2 regions of the Serratia sp. HNCC26DJ206 genome follow, and region 2 is predicted to be linked to the other one. Evidence: predicted binding sites of a transcription regulator. Region 2 holds the regulator's gene; the other holds the start of a gene.

Region 1 (3,417 bases), on a different contig from region 2:
TGGGTATCCGCTAATTTAAGGAATTCAAGCAGCATGCAATCATTTGATGTGATTATCGCCGGTGGCGGTATGGTGGGATTGGCGCTGGCCTGCGGTTTGCAGGGCAGCGGCCTGCGCGTGGCGGTGCTGGAACAGCGACAGCCGGAAACATCGTCGCTGCAAGAGCTTCCGGCGCTGCGCGTCTCCGCCATTAATGCTGCCAGCGAGCGCCTGCTGCAACAGATCGGCGTGTGGGATGATATTCGCAATTTGCGCGCCAGCGCGTATAACGCGATGGAAGTCTGGGATCGCGACAGTTTTGGCAAAATCGCTTTCCGGGGCGATGAATGTGGCTTCAGCCATTTGGGCCATATCATTGAAAATGAGGTGATTCAGCAGGCGCTGTGGAACAAGGCGCAAGCGCTGGCCGACGTGACGCTGATCGCCCCTGCGGCGTTGAAACAGGTGGCATGGGGCGAGAACGACGCCTTTGTCACGCTGGAAGATGGCCGCATGTTGACCGCCCGCTTGCTGGTGGGTGCCGATGGTGCCAATTCCTGGCTGCGCCAGCATGCCGATATCCCGCTGACCTTCTGGGATTACCGCCACAGCGCTCTGGTGGCCACGATCCGCACTGAAGAGCCACATTTGGCCACGGCGCGCCAGGTTTTTCACGGCGACGGCATTCTGGCCTTCCTGCCATTTAACGATCCGCATCTGAGCTCAATTGTCTGGTCGGTAGCACCAGAAGAAGCGGAACGGCTAAAGCAGCTTGAACCAACAGCGTTTAACCGCGAACTGGCCATGACCTTCGATATGCGTTTGGGCAACTGCGTGCTGGAAAGTGAACGCCTGACCTTCCCGCTTACCGGGCGTTATGCCCGCAGCTTTGCCGCCCATCGTCTGGCGCTGGTGGGGGATGCGGCGCACACCGTGCATCCGCTGGCCGGGCAAGGGGTGAATCTGGGCTTTATGGATGCCGCCGAGCTGATATCCGAGCTCAAGCGCCTGCAACGTCAGGGTAAAGACATCGGCCAGCACCTGTATCTGCGCCGCTATGAGCGCCGCCGCAAACATGGCGCAGCGGTGATGCTGGCCAGTATGCAAGGGTTCCGCGAGCTGTTTGCCGGTAATAACCCAGCCAAAAAACTGCTGCGCGACGTTGGCCTGCGCTTGGCAGACAGCCTGCCGGGCGTGAAGCCTAAGCTGGTGCGCCAGGCGATGGGGCTGAATGATTTGCCTGAGTGGTTGGCATAACCTCGGTACCGAGGCCAGATTCCTGGCCTCTTCGGTTTTATCCTTTTATTTCTCCCGCATTAAAATCCGTTCATTCAGCGGGTCATCATTTCTATTCATTTGAGAAATTCTAATTTCAGTCGGTTTTTACCATTACTTTTTCTAATCCTGTGTTCCATTCTGAAAAGCCAAAACTCTCCAGCTTATCGATTTTTTGTTACATAACTTCGGATTTACACCGCTTTAATTGTGTCTTTTGTGCTTATAAGCGCAGTTTTCCAGTGAAAAACTCTGCACACTGGCGTGGCAATTTACTGGCCTTGAACGAGGTTAAGTATATTTTAACTTATGGTTAACGCATTCGTTCAGTGATAAGTTCAAGGCCAAGGTATCGTTTGCGTCGTGCTGGTTTGCTTCATATGTCAGCGCGGCAATGTGTATTGAGCAGTCAGCGTGCGCCACGCGATCAGGCCCGTGAGACGTTCCACCAGCCACACCTGCCTCATTGCGTAGCAACACCCTGTCTTCGGCTTTTTGAGTGGAAAGAGGGAAAAGATGACAAAGCAAACCCCACTGTACGATCAGCACGTGGCGTGCGGTGCGCGCATGGTCGATTTTCATGGCTGGATGATGCCGCTGCATTACGGCTCTCAGCTTGATGAGCACCACAGGGTGCGCCAGGATGCGGGCATGTTTGATGTTTCCCACATGACCATTGTGGATCTGCACGGTGCCCGTACTCGCGAATTTCTGCGTTATCTGTTGGCGAATGATGTCGCCAAACTCACTCAATCGGGCAAAGCGCTGTATAGCGGCATGCTGAATGCGTCCGGCGGCGTGATTGACGATCTGATCGTTTACTTCTTCACCGAAGATTATTTCCGCCTGGTGGTGAACTCCGCTACGCGCGACAAAGACTTAGCCTGGATCGAACAGCATGCTGCACCCTACGGCGTTGAACTGACGGTGCGTGACGATCTGGCGCTGATCGCGGTGCAAGGCCCGCAGGCCAAAGAGCGTGCTGCCACCTTATTTACCCCGCAGCAAAAGCAGGCCGTGGAAGGCATGAAGCCCTTCTTTGGTGTACAAGCCGGGGATCTGTTTATCGCCACCACCGGTTACACCGGTGAAGCCGGTTATGAAATCGCTCTGCCAAAAGAGCGGGCGGTCGATTTTTGGCAGCAACTGCTGGCCGCTGGCGTCAAGCCCGCCGGGCTGGGGGCGCGTGACACTCTGCGTCTGGAAGCCGGTATGAACCTGTACGGGCAGGAAATGGACGAGGGAATTTCACCGCTGGCCGCCAATATGGGCTGGACCATCGCCTGGGCACCGCAGGATCGCCAGTTTATTGGCCGTGAGGCGTTGGAGCAGCAGTGTGAGCAGGGCACCGAACAACTGGTCGGTTTGATCATGACGGAAAAAGGCGTATTACGTAATGAGTTGCCGGTGCGTTTCACCGATGCAACGGGTCAGGTACATGAAGGTGTGATTACCAGCGGCTCCTTCTCACCGACCTTGGGCTATAGTATTGCGTTGGCGCGCGTGCCTGCCGGTATTGGTGAGCAGGCGGTTGTGCAGATCCGTAACCGGGAAATGCCAGTAAAAGTGACTAAACCTGGTTTTGTGCGCGCCGGTAAGTCCCTGATCAATTAGTTTCTATTTTTCGAAGGAGTAGTAGGTCAATGAGCAATGTGCCATCAGAACTGAAATACGCCGCATCCCATGAGTGGGTGCGTGACGAAGGTAACGGCGAATACGTGGTCGGGATCACCGAGCACGCGCAGGAGCTGCTGGGCGATATGGTATTTGTCGATTTGCCGGAAGTGGGCACCACCGTTTCTGCCGGTGATGATTGTGCCGTAGCGGAGTCCGTGAAGGCCGCTTCGGATATTTATGCGCCAATCAGCGGTGAAGTCATTGCCGTCAATGGCGATCTGGAAGTCTCTCCAGAGCTGGTCAACAGCGAGCCGTATGGCGATGGCTGGCTGTTTCGCATCAAGGCTTCTGATGAAGCTGAGCTGGACGATCTGCTAGATGCAGATGCGTATCAAGCCTCCATCGAAGAGTAATCAGTTTAACGCCCCGCATGTGACTCCACTGCGGGGCGTTTTGCAGTTCAGGCGCTATCCCGTACCCCGCAAGCATTCAGGAATTCGTAGCAATGACCCAGACACTTAGCCAACTTGAACACAGCGAAGCGTT
Region 2 (3,417 bases):
GTTAACTTTACCATCGCGATAGCGATCCACCACGATGGCCTGCCAGGTTACAGCGGCAGAGCAGACCCCAATCGCCTGGATGAAACGCAATGACCACAGTTGCACGGCATTTTGCACCCACAGCATCCCCAGGCAGCCGAGAGCAAACAACGCCAGACCAAACAGCAGAACTGGCTTGCGGCCCAGCTTATCGGAAAGCGGTCCCCACACCAGTTGGGCAAAGGCGAAGCCAGCCAGAAAGATACTCAGGCTGGCGCTGATGGCACCGGCGGAGATTTGCAAATCCTGTTGCATGGCACCAAAGGCGGGTAGATACATATCGGTGGCCAGATAGCCCAGCATACTCAGGCCGGCGAGATAAAACATAAATCCAAAACTTTGCATGGTATTTCTCATTAACATTTTCTTATTGCAGGTTTTTTAGCGCCGGCCAGTGTATCCGGCTGGATCTCTGCTTGTGAAACGGTAATATTTGCTAGGTGCTGTTAAAAAAATTGAAGGCAAAAAGAGATGTGGTCTGAATATTCGCTCGATGTCGTTGATGCGGTAGCGCGCACCGGCAGTTTTAGCGCGGCAGCACAGGAGCTGCACCGTGTGCCGTCTGCGGTAAGCTATACCGTGCGGCAACTGGAACAATGGCTGGCAGTGCCGCTGTTTGAACGCCGCCATCGCGATGTGGAACTGACGCCTGCCGGTGCGCTGTTTGTAAAAGAAGCGCGTACTGTTATCAAAAAAATGCTTGATACGCGTCGTCAATGCCAGCAGGTGGCCAATGGTTGGCGCGGGCAGCTAAAAATCGCGGTGGACATCATTGTTAAACCGCAGCGCAGTCGCCAACTGGTGCTGGATTTTTATCGCCACTTCCCCGATGTGGAACTGATGGTGCAACCGGAAGTGTTCAACGGCGTGTGGGACGCGCTGGTGGATGGCCGGGCCGAGATGGCGATCGGTGCCACGCGTGCGGTGCCGGTGGGCGGTGGTTTTGCCTTTCGCGATATGGGTTTTATGAACTGGTTGTGTGTCGTTAGCACGTCACATCCGCTGGCCAGTCTGACCGGTTTGCTGCGCAACGATCAACTGCGGCCATATCCTTCTCTATTGCTGGAGGATACGTCGCGCAACTTGCCCAAGCGAGTGACCTGGTCATTGGATAATCAGCGGCGGCTTACCGTCCCCGACTGGGTTTCCGCTGTAGATTGCCTGCGCAGCGGGTTGTGTGTTGGTATGGTACCCGCGCATCGCGTACTGCCATTGGTACAAAGCGGTGAACTGGTGGCATTGCAATTGCAGGAGCCGTTTCCCGCCAGTGCCTGCTGCCTGACCTGGCAGCAGAACGCACAATCACCGGCGATGGCCTGGCTACTGGAGTATCTAGGGGATAGTGAAACGCTCAACCAGGAGTGGTTGAGCGAAGAGACTAGCGGCGATAATCGATAAATGGGCCATCGGCCACGGAACGGCGTTCGATCAGTTTTGGATGCACTTCAATCACTTGGGATTCTTCACGCTTGCTGATAATGCGATCCAGCAGCATGGTGAAAGCCATTTCCCCCAGGCGCTCTTTCGGCTGGTGGATGGTGGTTAGCGCCGGGGTGAAATAGCGCGCGTTACGCACGTTATCGTAACCGATCACCGAAATATCCTGCGGGACGCGCAGACCCAGTTCGTCGGCGGCGCAGATCGCCCCCATTGCCATAATATCGCCTCCGCAAAATACCGCCGTAGGGCGGTGTTTCTGCGACAGGATCTGGTGCATGGCCTTGTAACCCGAATCGGGTTCAAAATCCCCTTGGACGATCCACTCTTCACGCACCTCAACGTTGGCCTCTTGCAGCGCCTTCAGGAAGCCCTGATGGCGGCCGCCGCCGGTGTTGCGTGATAACTGCCCTGGAATAGCACCGATATCACGGTGGCCACGTTCCAGCAGATAGCGGCCAGCCAGATAACCGCCTTCAAAGGCGTTATCGATAATGGTATCGGTAAAATCACCGCGTGCAGCACCCCAATCCATCACCACCATGGGGATATTGCGATAATCCTCCAGCATGCCCAGTAACTGGTCCGGGTATTCCGAGCACATTACCAGCAGGCCATCAACACGCTTTTGCGCCAGCATCGCCAGGTAGGCACGCTGTTTGTCGAGGTTATTGTGTGAGTTACAAAGGATCAGGGTATAGCCTTTGCTATAGCAGCTGTTCTCTACCGCCTCGATCACTTCAGCAAAGTAGGGCGCTTCACTTGAGGTCGCGAGCAAACCGATCGATTTGGTATGGTTAACCTTCAGGCTGCGTGCGACCGCGCTCGGGGAGTAGTGCAGTTCTTTGATCGCAGCCCGAACGGCCTCTTTTGTTTCTTCGGCGACGAAACGCGTTTTATTGATGACGTGCGAAACGGTGGTGGTGGACACGCCAGCGCGTTTGGCGACATCTTTAATCGTTGCCATGTAAAGAATGACTCCTGAACTCACATGTTATGCCATGTAAGTATGATGTTAATCGTTTGCCTGCATAGATCTCTCTCCAGAGAAGCGGAAGCTGAGTTTTTAGTGCTGAGTTCGTAAGCCGCTTAAACAGGAGGGGCATTTTGCCGGTACGCAGTTGTGAACTGCGGATTTTGTCCCAAATTGACGCAAAGTGGAAGATCTATTCGGCATTATAACTTGGGAAATGATAACAAGATTTTAGTCACGAACTGTGTGAAAATGATTTGACGCATTAATCGTGTGGATTTTATGCTTAGTGAAGCCAATCTGATAGGGAGTCGTTATGGATACCGATTTGAAGATGTCATTGATTACCACCGTTTGTGCTTTAGCAATGATTATTGTTTTCGGTTTTATCGCCGCATTGAACTGATTCATACCAAGAAATAATAAAGGCGCAGCATGCTGCGCCTTGCTATCAACCTCCAGCGATTACGCCAGATTCTTTTCCACGAACGCCCAGTTCACCAATGCCCAGAAGTTCTCCAGGTATTTCGGACGCGCATTGCGGTAGTCGATGTAATAGGCATGTTCCCACACGTCAACGGTCAGCAGCGGTTTGTCTTCACCGGTCAGCGGGGTTGCCGCATTTGAGGTGCTAACGATCGCCAGCGTACCATCCGCCTTTTTCACCAGCCAGGTCCAACCCGCGCCGAAGTTTTTCACGGCGGCATCGGTGAATTGCTCTTTAAAAGCAGCAAAAGAACCAAAGGATTTGGTGATCGCAGCGGCTACTGCGCCCGTTGGCTCGCCGCCACCCTGTGGTGACAGGCAATGCCAGTAGAAGGTGTGGTTCCACACCTGTGCTGCGTTATTGAACACGCCGCCGGTAGAAGTTTTGACAATCTCTTCCAGGGTTTTGCCTTCGAACTCGCTGCCTTTCACCAGGTTGTTCAGGTTAACCACGTAGGTGTTATGGTGCTTACCATAGTGGT

What was found. The regulator PurR, encoded in region 2, represses purine synthesis genes. The targets are predictions, from matches to a motif close to CANGCAAACGTTTGCNTG.
Region 1: a site for PurR is predicted at 1,600-1,617, ahead of gcvT (glycine cleavage system aminomethyltransferase GcvT). Genes of this name have one in related genera too.

What each region holds. Positions count from the first base shown of each region.
Region 1 covers NZ_JBXUGP010000003.1:26,925-30,341, reverse strand. The annotation lists gene ubiI (FAD-dependent 2-octaprenylphenol hydroxylase) at 34-1,236, shown strand; gene gcvT (glycine cleavage system aminomethyltransferase GcvT) at 1,771-2,868, shown strand; gene gcvH (glycine cleavage system protein GcvH) at 2,898-3,284, shown strand; gene gcvP (aminomethyl-transferring glycine dehydrogenase) at 3,377-3,417, shown strand, end outside.
Region 2 covers NZ_JBXUGP010000028.1:61,220-64,636, forward strand. The annotation lists gene punC (purine nucleoside transporter PunC) at 1-396, opposite strand, end outside; gene punR (DNA-binding transcriptional activator PunR) at 511-1,437, shown strand; gene purR (HTH-type transcriptional repressor PurR) at 1,418-2,443, opposite strand; gene cydH (cytochrome bd-I oxidase subunit CydH) at 2,766-2,855, shown strand; gene sodB (superoxide dismutase [Fe]) at 2,915-3,417, opposite strand, start outside.